4 regions of the Arthrobacter sp. T572 genome follow, and region 3 is predicted to be linked to each of the others. Evidence: riboswitches for the same ligand, from Rfam matches in the RefSeq annotation. Region 3 holds a riboswitch; each other region holds the start of a gene.
What was found. Region 3 has a riboswitch for thiamine pyrophosphate ahead of ACUYMZ_RS18480 (ECF transporter S component). Riboswitches for the same ligand answer to the same signal wherever they lie in the genome.
Positions count from the first base shown of each region.

Region 1: linked by a shared signal. The riboswitch ahead of thiD (bifunctional hydroxymethylpyrimidine kinase/phosphomethylpyrimidine kinase) and the one ahead of ACUYMZ_RS18480 (ECF transporter S component) in region 3 are both predicted to bind thiamine pyrophosphate.
Region 2: linked by a shared signal. The riboswitch ahead of thiO (glycine oxidase ThiO) and the one ahead of ACUYMZ_RS18480 (ECF transporter S component) in region 3 are both predicted to bind thiamine pyrophosphate.
Region 4: linked by a shared signal. The riboswitch ahead of thiC (phosphomethylpyrimidine synthase ThiC) and the one ahead of ACUYMZ_RS18480 (ECF transporter S component) in region 3 are both predicted to bind thiamine pyrophosphate.

Region 1 is NZ_JBRAZQ010000002.1:2,400,116-2,403,500, forward strand. Features, by position in the region: gene rplU (50S ribosomal protein L21) at 1-33, opposite strand, end outside; gene thiD (bifunctional hydroxymethylpyrimidine kinase/phosphomethylpyrimidine kinase) at 366-1,904, opposite strand; TPP riboswitch at 1,895-1,993, opposite strand; gene ACUYMZ_RS12320 (Rne/Rng family ribonuclease) at 2,153-3,385, opposite strand, start outside.
Region 2 is NZ_JBRAZQ010000002.1:2,831,710-2,835,094, reverse strand. Features, by position in the region: gene ACUYMZ_RS14280 (RNB domain-containing ribonuclease) at 1-114, opposite strand, end outside; gene ACUYMZ_RS14275 (ferritin-like fold-containing protein) at 156-824, shown strand; gene thiE (thiamine phosphate synthase) at 828-1,511, opposite strand; TPP riboswitch at 1,539-1,656, shown strand; gene thiO (glycine oxidase ThiO) at 1,650-2,927, shown strand; gene thiS (sulfur carrier protein ThiS) at 2,924-3,160, shown strand; gene ACUYMZ_RS14255 (thiazole synthase) at 3,165-3,385, shown strand, end outside.
Region 3 is NZ_JBRAZQ010000002.1:3,729,901-3,733,285, reverse strand. Features, by position in the region: gene ACUYMZ_RS18500 (MrpF/PhaF family protein) at 1-240, shown strand, start outside; gene mnhG (monovalent cation/H(+) antiporter subunit G) at 230-634, shown strand; gene ACUYMZ_RS18490 (DUF4235 domain-containing protein) at 722-982, opposite strand; gene ACUYMZ_RS18485 (NUDIX hydrolase) at 1,045-1,722, opposite strand; TPP riboswitch at 1,858-1,994, shown strand; gene ACUYMZ_RS18480 (ECF transporter S component) at 2,073-2,693, shown strand; gene ACUYMZ_RS18475 (ABC transporter ATP-binding protein) at 2,693-3,385, shown strand, end outside.
Region 4 is NZ_JBRAZQ010000002.1:2,482,453-2,485,837, reverse strand. Features, by position in the region: gene thiC (phosphomethylpyrimidine synthase ThiC) at 1-1,313, opposite strand, end outside; TPP riboswitch at 1,308-1,415, opposite strand; gene ACUYMZ_RS12735 (amidohydrolase family protein) at 1,502-2,590, shown strand; gene ACUYMZ_RS12730 (VOC family protein) at 2,663-3,385, shown strand, end outside.

The DNA.
Region 1 (3,385 bases), 1.3 Mb from region 3:
GCGGCCGCCTGCGCGGACAATCGCGTACACCACTTGGGTACTCACTTCTCTCGACGTTTCTTACTAAATTTGCGTGCGGAACCTTGATCCAACGCAGGGCCCGGTTCGCGCTGTGCCTCAACGCCGTGGACTTCAGATCGAAGCCCGCGAGTCATCCCATGAACAATTCCAAGGGGCATAACCCAAGTGTTGGCGTAAGCACCGAAGATCAAGATTACGCTAGTTTGACCTTCAGTCGCAAATGAGGCCGGGCCCGGAGCCCTGGAGGTGACGCTTGTCACCACTGGAACGGACTCGCCCGGCACCGTGCCCATACAGCCTACCGCGGACGGGCGGCTTTGCTGGTTCGACGCGCTGGAAGGCCATTACGCGAACAAGCGTGGAGCGTCGAAGAAGGCTGTCTCGTAGCGGCAGGAGTGGGCAAAGGCTTCCACCATCGCCGCCCGCTCTTGCCCTGAGGCAGAAGCCGCTGCCAGGTCGGTGAACCTGATGGCGGTCCTGGTCGCTTCGGCGAATTCTTCGTCTGCGTAGGTCCGGAGCCAGTCCGCATAAGGGTGGCTGCCCGGTTCGCCGTTCCGGACATAGGAAGCATGCAGGCGGTGTCCCACCTCGGCGTAAAGCCAGTAGCAGGGCAGGATCGCCGCGAGCAGCACACCATAGCTGCCTGATGCCGAGGCCGCCAGGAGATGGTCCACATAGGACTTGGTAACCGGCCCGGTCGCCTGGCTGGTGCGGCGCGCGGCCAGCCAGTTCCGGTGCAACTCCGATTCCACCTCCAGGCACACCTGCGAGGCTTTGGCCCAGAACAGCTGCTCTTCCTCGCTGGGAGCCAGTGCCCCCGCCCTGGCCAGGACCCGCGAGTATCCGTTGAGGTAAAGCGCGTCCTGGGCGAGGTAGTAGTTGAACCAGGACTCTGGCAGCGCACCCGATTCCAGCCCCTCGATAAACGGCAACGCGTTGATGGCCCCGAGCTCCTTGGACGCGACTGCCCATAACCGCGCCGCGAAGGTACCTGGCGCCGCGGAGGCCTCAAGGTGGTGGAAATGATGGATGGGGCCGCTGCCCTGGCCGACCTCCAGCCTGTCAGCGTCCCGGAGTGCCTGCAGCAACCACGGCTTCACTTCCCGAAGGGAAGCTTCCCAATCACCGGTCCGGGCCTGCACGGTGGCCAATGCCGATGAAAGCGAGCAACCCGTTCCGTGGCTGTTGCCGGTGTAGACACGCGGTCCGCCAACCTCGATGATGTCCTGGCGCAGCAAACCGCCCGTGTTGACCAAGGCGTCGGGGCAATCGTCACCGGCAAGGTGCCCGCCTTTGACCAGCACGGTATTTCCGCAAGCCGCGGCCAGGCGCTTTCCCTGGTCGAGTGCCGATGCCCAGTCCGCGGCCTCAGGTTCTCCGAGCAGCATGGCAAGTTCGGGGAGGTTGGGGGTGACCAGGTCCGCCAGGGGCAGAAGATGACGCAATGCTTCCTCAGCGGTTTCCCTCAGGAGGCGGTCGCCGCTGGTGGCTACCATCACGGGATCAAGGACCACGACGGCGGGACGCACCGTTCCGAGCCAGCTGCGGACCTCGTCAATGACCTCCGCGTCGCCCAACATCCCGATCTTGACGGCATCGATCGTGATGTCGCTGCCGACCGCTTCCAACTGCTGGCGCAGGAATTCCACCGGCGGCACATGGACACTGCTGACGCCAAGGGTATTTTGGGCGGTGAGGGCGGTGACGGCGGCCATGCCGTAACCCCCGAGGGCAGAAATTGCCTTCAGGTCTGCCTGGATTCCCGCTCCCCCGGACGGATCCGAGCCTGCAATGCTCAGAACACGCGGTGGCCTGGCAGAGCCGGGGACTGCCGGGTAGACGGCAGAATCAGGGTAGGCGGAAGAAGACGACAAAGAAGTCATGGGGACATCCCTTCGCCGGTGCTAACCGGACAGGTTCAACGGGTCTGGATCTCAGCCGGGCCCGACGCCCGGCACCCCGTGTCAATCCCCAAGACTAGCCGGGAAACACCGGCCCTCCGAAACCCACGCGCAGTTGCTCCACGGATATGACTACGGCCCCCGGAATCCTGCTGCAGTGTGCCTGTGCAGGAAAATCCGCGGGCCGCGTCAATCCCTATCGGGTTGGAGCGCCAATCAGCGCCGAAGAGCTACAGCTCGGAGGCCGGGACACCGACACCGAGGATGATGGGCTCTTCGCCTGCGGTCTTTTCGGCAGGTTTTGCCGGGGCCTTGGCTTCGTGCGAGGAACCACCGCCCGCCGAAGTACCCGTCTCATGCTGCTCGATGTTGGTCTCGTTGGCAGCACCCTGGGCCCTGCTTGCGCTGCGGTTCCGGCGTCCGCGGCGGCCGCGGGCCCGTGCCCCGGCCTCCGCCACGGCATGTCCGGTATCCGAATCCTGGCCGGTTGCCACTGCGTCCGTGGCCTCGGCGGAACCGCCACCGGAAGCGGGTGCCTGGGGTTCGGGCTCTGGAGCGGCGCCCAGGTGCGAGAACGCTTCCGCCAACAGATCCAGGCTCATGGTCGGCTTGGCCGGCTGCGGTTCCTCCTGGTGTTCAACGAACGGCAGTGCAACTTCCTCGCCGCCGAACCGCAGGACAGGCGCGGTCCGGCCTTCCTTGGACGCAGAGGCCGATTCCCTGGCGGACGAATCCTCCGTGGGAGCCTGCCCGGCAGGTGCTTCCTTGGCTTCAGCTGCATCTCCGGCCTGCGCCGCTGCGCGGGCCGCTTCCTCGGCACGGTGGACCTCGTCGTCGTGCAGGTGTGCGGCATGGGCGGCGGCAGCGATCGTGGCCAGGGCGGCGCGGGTCGCCTCGGCCTTGGCCTGGCGAACCGGGTCCATGGCTTCGGTGGCGGCGGCTGGTGCCGGCGCTGCCGGGGACGGGGCGTGGGCAACGGACGCTTCACCGTTCCCCTGTCCACCACCCTTGCCACGGCGGCGCTTGCGCTCCGTGCGGGGCGCCGGCTGCTGCGGCTCGGAGTGGGGGCGGTGCTGCTCGACGGCAACCGCATTGGCTCGGCGGTGCTCCACGGGTTCGTCATGCGTGACAACACCGCGTCCGGCGCAGTGTTCACACTGCTCGCCGAAGACTTCAAGCAGTCCGGTACCCATGCGCTTGCGCGTCATCTGGACCAGGCCCAGCGATGTCACTTCAGCTACCTGATGCTTGGTCCGGTCGCGGCCAAGGCACTCCACCAGGCGACGTAGCACGAGGTCGCGGTTGGATTCGAGGACCATGTCGATGAAGTCGATGACGATGATGCCACCAATGTCCCGGAGGCGAAGTTGGCGGACGACTTCCTCAGCGGCCTCGAGGTTGTTCTTGGTGACGGTCTCCTCAAGGTTTCCACCGCTGCCGGTGAACTTGCCGGTATTGACGTC
Region 2 (3,385 bases), 900 kb from region 3:
AGCCGGTGCCGGGTACTCCCGGGGAAGATCCAGCTCCGTCCTCAAGGCAGCCAGGGCATCGGCAAGCTGGTCCGTGGAGTCGTCGACGTTGGGAGCTATCCGATGATGTGACACGAAAGTCACATTAGCCCGAAAACCGCCGATAGTCTTGAAGCATGGGCACTTCCCAGGACAGCAATGCTCCAGTTGGCACCCTTGCGATCGAGCTCCTTGGGGCCATGGCCTACGGGGAGTTGTCGGCCTTCGGGAGGCTGTCCGCGGACTCCCGGCATGCTCCCACCCTGCGGGATGCGGCCATGCTGGGCAAGATTGCCGTGGGAGCCTACGGAAACTTCGCCATGATCAGCGACCACCTCGCCGGGTTGGGCGTTGATCCCGAGGATGCCATGCTGCCATTCCAACGGTCCTTCGACCACTTCCATGAGCGCACCCGGCCGGGCGACTGGTACGAGTCGGTCATGAAGGCCTACGTCATCGATACGGTCTCGGCTGACTTCTACCGTACCGTCGCAGGATTCCTCGACGCCCGAACACAGGTGGTCGTGCACCAGGTCGCTTCTGCCGACCATGCCACGGAGGCCCTCCGCATGCTGCTGCGGAAGGCGCTCGCCGACGATCCCAGGCTCGCGTCACGACTCGCGCTGTGGGCACGGAGGCTCGTGGGGGAAGCACTGACGCAGGCACAGCGGGTGGGACTGGAACATCCCTGGCTGGGCCCCGTGCTCAAGGCCGGCGGGGAGGCGCGGGAAGCGGTGGGCCGCTTGACTGCGGACCTGGCAGCGGGGCACGGACAGAGGATGTCGGGCCTGGGACTGGCCCCCTGACCGTCAGCGGCCGGCGTCGAGGGCCTCGAGCAGCGACCTTGCCGCCGCCGTCGGATCGTCCGCCTCCGTGATGGCGCGAACCACCACGATCCTTGCGGCACCTGCGGCCACTACGTCCTCGACGTTGCCGAGGTCGATCCCGCCGATGGCGAACCAGGGCAGATCAGCGCCCGCGGCGTCGTTCCCGCGGGCACGTTCCACTGCTTCTGCGGCAAATGTGACCAGCTCCAGTCCAACGGCCGCGCGACCGGGTTTTGTGGGAGTGGCCCATACGGGTCCGACACAGAAATAGTCCAGCCCGCCCGGCACCTGCGACGCCGCGATGGCGGCATCGGCCTGTTCCGGAGTGTGGGTGGAGAGGCCTATCGCGGCACCGGGCAGGAGCTGCCGGGCGGCCGGAAGCGGAAGGTCCTTCTGGCCGATGTGGAAGACCGGAGCCCCGGAAACACTGGCAACATCGGCCCGGTCGTTGACCGCCCACAACTTTCCGTGGCGTGCAGCGGCCTTGCCGAGGACCTCCAGGAGCTCCAGCTCCCGGCCGGCCTCCATGGACTTGTCCCGGAGCTGGATGATGTCCACGCCACCGGCGAAGGCGGCGTCCACAAAGTCCGCAAAGTCCTCCTTCTCCTGGCGTGCGTCGGTGCACAGGTAGAGGCGGGCAGAAGCAATGGCGTTGGGCTGGGTCATGGAAACCAGAGTAGTTCCTCTAAACTGGGCTCGTACTGCGGGAGCCGTGGCAGCGTCATATGACTGCCCGGCTGAGAGGGCTTCAGCGCCGACCGCTTGACCTGATCCGGGTAATACCGGCGTAGGGAAGGGAAAAACATGGTCGTATCCCGGCCCGTTCCGGAAACAGCACCGGACCTTGAAGCAGACGTGATCGTCATCGGTGGCGGGATCATCGGATTGGGCATCGCGCACGAGGCCCGGGCGGCCGGCCGTTCGGTGGTGGTGGTCGATCCCGCACCTGCCACGGGGGCCACTTTCGCAGCAGCAGGCATGCTCGCCCCCGTCAGCGAACTCCATTACCAGGAGGAAGACCTCCTGGAACTCATGCTGGAATCAGCCCGGTTGTGGCCGGCTTTCGCGGCGGACCTCGCCGGACGTGGAACAGCCATCGGTTACTGCACGACGCCGACACTTGGTGTGGGTGCCGACGCTGCCGACCGCCGTGCCTTGACCGATCTGCGGTCCGCCCAGCTTGCGGCCGGATTGGCCGTGGCGCCGCTGGCCCTGCGGGAAGCGCGGGAGCGCGAACCGCTTTTGAGCCCGCAAATTTCCTGTGCTTTCGATATCCCCTCCGACCACCAGGTGGACCCGCGGAGGCTGGCCGCCGGCCTGATGTCGGTCCTGGCCTCCCATTCTCCGGAAGACCAGACCTGGGTCTCCGGGGCCGCCGACGGTTTCCTGGTGACGGAGTCCGCAACCCGGTTGCTCCGCGAGGAGGACCGGGTGTTGGGTGTGGGGCTGGAGTCCGGCATAAAAGTCCGGGCTGCGGAGACGGTGGTGGCCAACGGACTCGGCGCCGCCAAGCTCGACGGACTCCCTGATGGGCTGTCCCTTCCCGTTCGTCCCGTCTACGGGGATATCCTGCGGCTTCTCGTGCCGGAGCACCTGCGCCCGCTCGTGACAGCCACGGTCCGGGGAATGGTGCGCGGGGTCCCGGTCTACATCGTCCCGCGTGACGACGGGACCGTGGTCATCGGGGCAACGCAGCGCGAAGACAACCTTTCTGCCACGTCCAACGCAGTCTCAGCCGGAGGTGTCTACCAGCTCCTTCGCGATGCCCAGGTCCTGGTGCCCGCCGTCGCCGAACTCGAGCTGCTCGAGGCCACGGCACGTGCACGGCCAGGCACACCGGACAACGCACCCCTGCTGGGACGGGTGACCGGCAGCACCGGGGAGGTTCCCGGACTGGTCATCGCCACCGGCTTCTTCCGCCACGGCGTCCTCCTCACCCCGGTCGCGGCAAAGATCGTGGGCGGGCTGCTGGGCGGCTCCAGCGACCCGCGCTGGTCGCGGTTCGCACCGGACCGTTTTGCGCCAACTGCACAGCATGAACTTCCTCCCGCACCACGCACGTCGATCAAGGAACCCGCATGAACATCAAACTCAATGGCACTGCCCGTTCAGTGCCGGACGACGCATCCGTCAGCACCCTCGTCAGCGACGTCACCGGCCGCGCCTTGGACCACCGCGGTCAGGCGGCCGACGGCGGCAAGCTGGGTGTCGCCGTCGCACGCAACTCCGAAGTAGTCCCGCGGAGCCAATGGGCCGCGACGACCCTGGCCGACGGCGATGAACTCGAACTCGTTACTGCGGTCCAGGGAGGCTGAGAGCATGACCATCACCAGCACAGGCAATACGCGGCAGACCGGGACCGACGACGCCCTGGTCATAGACGGAGTCGGATTCTCGTCCCGCCTCATCATGGGAACCGGAGGGGCGCCGAGCCTGGACGGACTTGGTGCGGCGCTCCTGGCCTCGGGCACCGAGCTCACCACCGTGGCCATGCGCCGGTACTCGCCGGCAGAGACGGGCTCGCTTTTCCAGCTCCTGGT
Region 3 (3,385 bases):
AGCCTGGCAGGGGCCGGTGCCATCATCCGCATTGCGATCGGGCCTTCCCTGCTGGACCGCGTGCTGGCATCCGACGTGCTGCTGGCCATCGTCGGCGCGGCCCTGGCAATCGACATGGCCATCAACCGGCACCTCAACAACCTGATGCTGCTGGTGGCCCTGGCCGTGATCGGCTTTATCGGTTCCGTGACGGTGGCCAGGTTCGTGGCCGAAAGGCGGGAACAGAGCAATGACTCCTGACGCTACGGGCGTAGACGCTGTAATCGATGTTCTGACGGCCGTTTTCCTGGTGGTCGGCGCCCTCATGTCCTTGGGCGCGGCGATCGGCCTGCTGCGGTTCCCGGACCTCATGAGCCGCATGCACGCCGCGACCAAGCCGCAGGTCCTGGGCCTCTTCCTGATGCTGGCTTCCATCGGCCTGCAGATGCGGACGTGGTGGGTGTGGCCGGTCCTGCTGGTGGCCTGGATATTCCAGTTGCTGACCGCGCCCGTGTCCGCGCACATGGTGGGCCGTTCCGCTTACCGGACCAAGCACGGCCACCGCGAGCTCCTCACCAAGGACGAACTTGAGGCCGTGGTCCAGCGGGCTGCCGGTGAACATCCGGGGGACGGAACGCACGACGCCGGCCGCTGAGTCCGGCGTTCAGGGCATCTTGGAAAAGGGTCGCCCAAGGGTGCGCCGCCGGTGGTGGGGTGCCTTGGCTTGTCCCCGGGCAGCGGGTCAGACGATGTCGTGCGTCTTGGCGAAGCGGGCGATCGCGCGCTGCGTGCCGCGGCTGGTTAGGACCTGGATGAGGGTGCTCACGAAGGCCGAAACCAGCGCGAATGTCAGTGCTGAGCGCAGGCTGGTTTCGAGGTCGTCATGACCTGCGGGCGGCTTGTTGCCGGTGGCCTTCTCCCAAGCCAGGTTGACCAGTTTGGTGCCGACGAATCCTGCTCCGAGGCTCACTCCGGTCCCCAGCAGCTTGAAGAAGAAGTTCATGTCCCAAGCCTAACCTCACCTACAGCGTGCACCAGGCACCGTTCCCGGGCGCAAGGGGAGCGTTATCGGCGGTTTTCCCTGTCTTTCAGGAAGGCCGCCATGGAGCCCCGGGGTGCCAGGACGGGAACTACGGGGTGCCGGGCGCCCCACACAGCATCCACGGTGCCCAGGCTCGCAAGTTCCTTGAGCAGGTAGTAGGTGGGTGGCATGAGGTGGAGCGTGCCTTCGGCTTCAGCGGAGAGGACGCCGGCCACGGGCATCCAGAGCGACTGCCAGGCTTCCGTTGTTTGGTGTTGGGGCGCTGCCCCGTCACGGGCCTTGGCGACGTAGAAGTAGGTGTCAAAGCGCTTGGGCATGTCCACGGGGGTCACCCAGTTGGCCCACGGACGCAGATCTGCAGGCTCAAGCGTGAGTCCGGCTTCCTCCTGCACCTCGCGGAGGGCGGCAGTCAGCACGGTGCCCGCTTCCCGGATGGCTTGGTCCGGGTTGGCGGCGATGGATGCTTCCGACCACGCATCGGCGTGCCCTGCCAGCAACTCCTGCGGGTAGTCCCACCCTTCACTGTCCGCGGCATCCACGCGGCCTCCGGGAAAGACCACCATGCCCGCGGCGAAGTCCATGGTGGACACACGGTGCTGGACGAAGACCTCGAGGCCGTCGGCGGCGTCCCTGAGCAGGATCACGCTGGCAGCGAGCCGTGGTTCGGGTGCAGGCGGGACTGTGCCGGGATGATCCGTCATGAAGTCATTCTCTCAGGTGTGCATGAGAGAGGAAGCCGCCAAACGGGCCGGGAGAAACCGCAACCCTTTATGACTGCCACCGAGGGCCAACGCACGGACCCGGGTGTAAACTGGACCTCGCCCATCAGGGCAGATTGATAACGACAGGGGAGCGCCGCCGTCGAACCCTGCAGGGATGCAGGTGACGCGAGGGCGCTGAGAGTGCGGACAGCCGCAGACCCTCGAACCTGATCCGGTTAGTACCGGCGCAAGGGAGTCGAGCTTCTCAGAGTGTCCGGAACACCGGTGGCGCATGCCTGCCGGGAATCCGGGGAGCACTTTCCCCTCCTGTAACCTCAGGAGGCAAAGAAATGACCACGGCAAGCGTGAAGAAGACCAGTTACAACTGGCGTGTAGTAGACATCGTGGTGGCAGCTTTGATCGCCATCGCCGGCGGCGTGATCTTCTGGGCATGGTCCCAGGGCGCCGCGATCGTATCCATTCCCATGAACGCGGCCTACCCGCCCTTGACCGGCCTGATCGCCGGCGGCTGGATGATCCCCGCAGTCCTGGGCATGCTGATCATCCGCAAACCCGGCGCCGCGCTGTTCTGCGAGGCTGTGGCCGCGACGGGTGAGCTGATCATGGGTTCCCAGTACGGCACCACCGTGCTGATTTCCGGCGTCCTGCAGGGCCTGGGTGCCGAGCTGGTGTTCGCTGCGTTCCGCTACAAGAAGTTCAACCTCCCCACGGCGCTGCTGGCCGGTGCCGGTGCGGGCCTCTTCTGCGGCCTCAACGACTCCTTCATGCCGTGGGGCTGGAACATCGCCTACGAGGCCGTGGACAAGCTGGCCTACATCGCGTTCTGCACGTTGTCCGGCGCCATCATTGCCGGCGCCCTCTCCTGGGTCGCCACCCGCGGCCTGGCCAAAACAGGCGTGTTGAGCGCCTTCGCATCGCGCAAGGCCGCCTCGGAGCCCGTCTTCAACTGATGGCCGCAACGAGCACCGGCAGGCCTGCCGCCATCTCCGCCGAGGGCTGGGGTTGGCGGCACGCCGGCCGGACCACACCTGCCATCCAGGGCCTTGACCTCCGCATCGATCCGGGCGAGCGGGTGTTGCTGTTGGGTCCCTCCGGTGCGGGCAAGTCGACCTTGCTGCACGCGCTGGCCGGGGTCCTGGGCGAGGAAGAGGATGATTCGGACGAGACCGGTTCACTCCTGCTGGACGGTGCTTCGCCGCGGGAACAACGCGGCCGCGCCGGATTGATGCAGCAGGATCCCGAAACGCAGGTGGTCTTGTCCCGGATTGGCGACGACGTCGCGTTCGGAGCCGAAAACCTTGCCGTGCCCCGTGACCGGATCTGGACCCGGGTTCATGAAGCGCTCGACGACGTGGGGTTGCGTACCGCTGATGGCGGCGGTTTGGCGTTGGACCACCCGACGGCGGCGCTCTCCGGCGGCCAAAAGCAGCGGCTTGCGCTGGCAGGCATTTTGGCGATGAGACCGGGATTGATCCTGTTGGACGAACCGACGGCCAACCTGGACCCAGCCGGTGTGCTGGAAGTCCGTGATGCCGTGCGCCGATGCTTGGACAAGACAGGTGCCACCTTGGTTGTGGTGGAACACAGGGTGTCCGTCTGGAAGGACCTGGTGGACAGGATCGTGGTCCTGCAGCCCGGTTCG
Region 4 (3,385 bases), 1.2 Mb from region 3:
GTGATGTGGTCATAACCCGGGGCAACGTCTGTCACGAGCGGCCCGAGGGTGTAGAACGGAGCCCCCTTGCACAGTTCCTGCTGGCGTTCCACATTCTCCCGCACCAGGTGGAAAGGGATGTGGCCCGGTCCTTCGACCATGACCTGGACGTCGTATTCCCAGGCTCGCTGGGTCAGCTCGGCAAGGGTGTCCAGTTCGGCGAACTGCGCGGCATCGTTGGCGTCGGCTGTGGCTCCGGGGCGGAGGCCGTCACCGAGTGAGAAGGCAACGTCGTACTTTGCGAAGATTTCGCACAGCTCATCGAAGTGCGTGTAAAGGAAGTTCTCCTTGTGGTGGGCCAGGCACCAGCCGGCCATGATGGAGCCACCGCGGGACACGATGCCCGTGACCCGGTTGGCGGTGAGGGGCACGTACCGCAGGAGGACGCCGGCATGGATGGTCATGTAGTCCACACCTTGCTCGCACTGTTCGATCACCGTGTCACGGAAGATTTCCCACGTGAGGTTATTGGCCTCACCATTGACCTTTTCCAAAGCCTGGTAGATCGGAACCGTGCCGATGGGCACGGGTGAGTTCCGGATGATCCATTCGCGGGTCGTGTGGATGTCATCTCCCGTGGACAAATCCATGACGGTGTCTGCGCCCCACTGCGTGGCCCACTGCAGTTTGTCGACTTCCTCGGCAATGGAGCTGGTGACAGCCGAGTTGCCGATGTTGGCGTTGATCTTCACCAGGAAGGCCTTGCCGATGATCATCGGTTCCGATTCCGGGTGGTTGATATTGTTCGGGATGATGGCCCGCCCTGCAGCGACTTCGCTGCGGACCAGCTCCACGTCGCAGTTCTCCCGCAGGGCCACGAACCGCATTTCCGGGGTGACGATGCCCTGCCTGGCGTAATGCATCTGGGTGACGGTCTTGCCTTCGACGGCGCGGCGGGGCACCGGTTGTGCACCCTTCCACTCCGCAGACGCTGCTCCGCGCCGCACGGCCGACTTGCCGTCGTCGAGCAGGTTGCGTTCCCGGCCCGTGTAGCTTTCCGTATCGCCGCGTTCCTCGATCCAGGCCTTCCTGAACGGTTCCAGACCGACTACCGGATCACTTCCCGGGCCGGCCGTGCGGTACACCCGCAAAGGATCGTTGGCCTGCCCGTTGGGGGAGGGTTCCAGGGCGATCTCGGTCACCGGTACGCGGATGCCGTGGCCCGGATCCTCCACCCAAGCCAGCGAATGGGACTTCAGCGACTGCGTGACGGCTTCCCCGGCTGGCGCAGTCTGGTTCCGGGCAGGGCTGTGCTGTGTTTCTGTGGTGCTCAAGGATTACTCACTTCCTTCGCCGGCATTACCCGGACAGGTTCGACGGTCGCAGACTGCTTCAGCCCGATCTCAGCCCCTGCAAGGGCTCCCGTGTGGTCAGGGAAGAAGCTACCACAGGGGCAGCGGGTGCTCCCAGTCACAAGCTTTCGAAAGGGGCGGGGCGGGGTTCGTCGCACTAGGCTTCTGCCATGGCCAACATCATTGAATTCAGCGGTCCGGTGCTGGTTGCAGCCGATGACGAACGCCGGGGATTGTGGTCAGTTGACGGAAAGCTGACTTTTGAACGTCCCGCAACGCCGCCGGACAGAGTGCTTGCCGGATGGGTGCTGCCGGGCTTCGTCGACGCGCATTGCCACATCGGGCTGGGGCCCGGTGGTGCGGTGGATGAGGAGACCACGCTCGCCCAGGCCATGGCGGACCGGAACGCCGGAACGCTGCTGATCCGCGACGCCGGTTCGCCCGGCAATACCCGCTGGGTCCAGCAAAGGGAGGACCTTCCGCGCCTCATCCGGGCCGGCCGGCACATTGCCCGCAGCAAGCGGTACCTGCGGGGTCTGGGCCACGAAGTGGAGCCGGATGAACTGGTGGAGACCGTCCGGAAAGAAGCGCGCGACGGCGATGGCTGGGTCAAGCTGGTGGGCGACTGGATTGACAGGGGAGTGGGGGACTTGACCGCGTCATTTCCGGCCGGGGTCGTCAAGGAAGCCATAGCTGCCGCGCATGACGAAGGCGCCCGGGTTACCGCGCATTGCTTCGCGGAACAGACCATCGACCACATGCTGGACGGCGGAATCGACTGCATAGAGCATGCCACCGGGTTGCTGCCGCGGCACATCCCGCGCCTCGTGGAACAGGATGTTCCGATCGTTCCCACCCTGGTCAACATTGCCACCTTTCCCGACATCGCGGCGCAGGCCAAGCCAAAGTTTCCCGACTACGCGCAGCACATGACCAGCCTGTGGGAACGCCGGCGCGAGCGGGTTTTTGAAGCCTATGAGGCCGGCGTTTCCATTTATGCCGGCACTGACGCCGGCAGCGTCATCAAGCATGGCCGGATCGCCGACGAGATGCAGGAACTGCACGACGCCGGCCTGCCGCCTGCCGCGGTGCTGAATGCCGCCACGTGGGGTGCCAGGGCATGGTTGGGGACGGAAGGAATCAGCGAGGGGGCACCTGCCGATGTGGTGGTGTGCCGCGCGGATCCCCGTCAGGAGCTTGCCACCGTCCACCGGTTGAGCCACGTGGTCCTAAGGGGCAACGTCCTCCGCTGGGAATAAATTGAAGCTTCAAGTAATTTAGAGAGGTAGAACGAGCCGAAAAGCGGCCAGCTTGATCACCGGGAGCTTCACATGACCACTTCATCCAGCCAGGACCTGCTGCCTGCCGATCTCTCCATGGGCACTGTCATGCTCAAAGTGGGCGACATGAAGCTCATGAGCGACTACTACCAGCGCGCCTTGGGGTTGGAGGTGGTCGCGGAACAGGACGGCGGGCTGTACCTGGGCCGCCTCGGCAAGCCCGTAGTCCACCTGGCTCCGGCCGCAGGCCTGCAGATTCCCGGCAGGGGCGAGGCCGGCCTCTTCCATACTGCGATCCTGTTCGAAGACCAGCCCGCCCTGGCCGCGACCATTGCCACTGCCGCGCAATACGAGCCCCGTGCCTTCGTCGGCAGTGCCGACCACCTGGTCAGCGAGGCGTTCTACTTCACCGATCCCGAAGGCAATGGCATCGAGTTGTACTACGACAAGCCCCGGAGCGTGTGGCAGTGGGACGGAAAGAACGTGGTCATGGACAACGTTGCCCTGCCGCCGCAGGCCTACCTTCAGCAGTACCTGAGCGAAGAGGCGGTGACGGGCCAGGCCCGGGCCGGTGCCGGCGTCGGGCATGTCCACCTTCAGGTAGGCGACGTTGCGACGGCGCAAAAGTTCTACGTGGACACCCTGGGGTTCGAGCGGACCGCCGGCTGGCACGGCCAGGCCTTGTTCGTCTCGGCGGGTGGCTACCACCACCACATGGCCATGAATGTCTGGAACAGCCGCGGTGCCGGGCCGCGCCGGGACACGCTGGGCCTG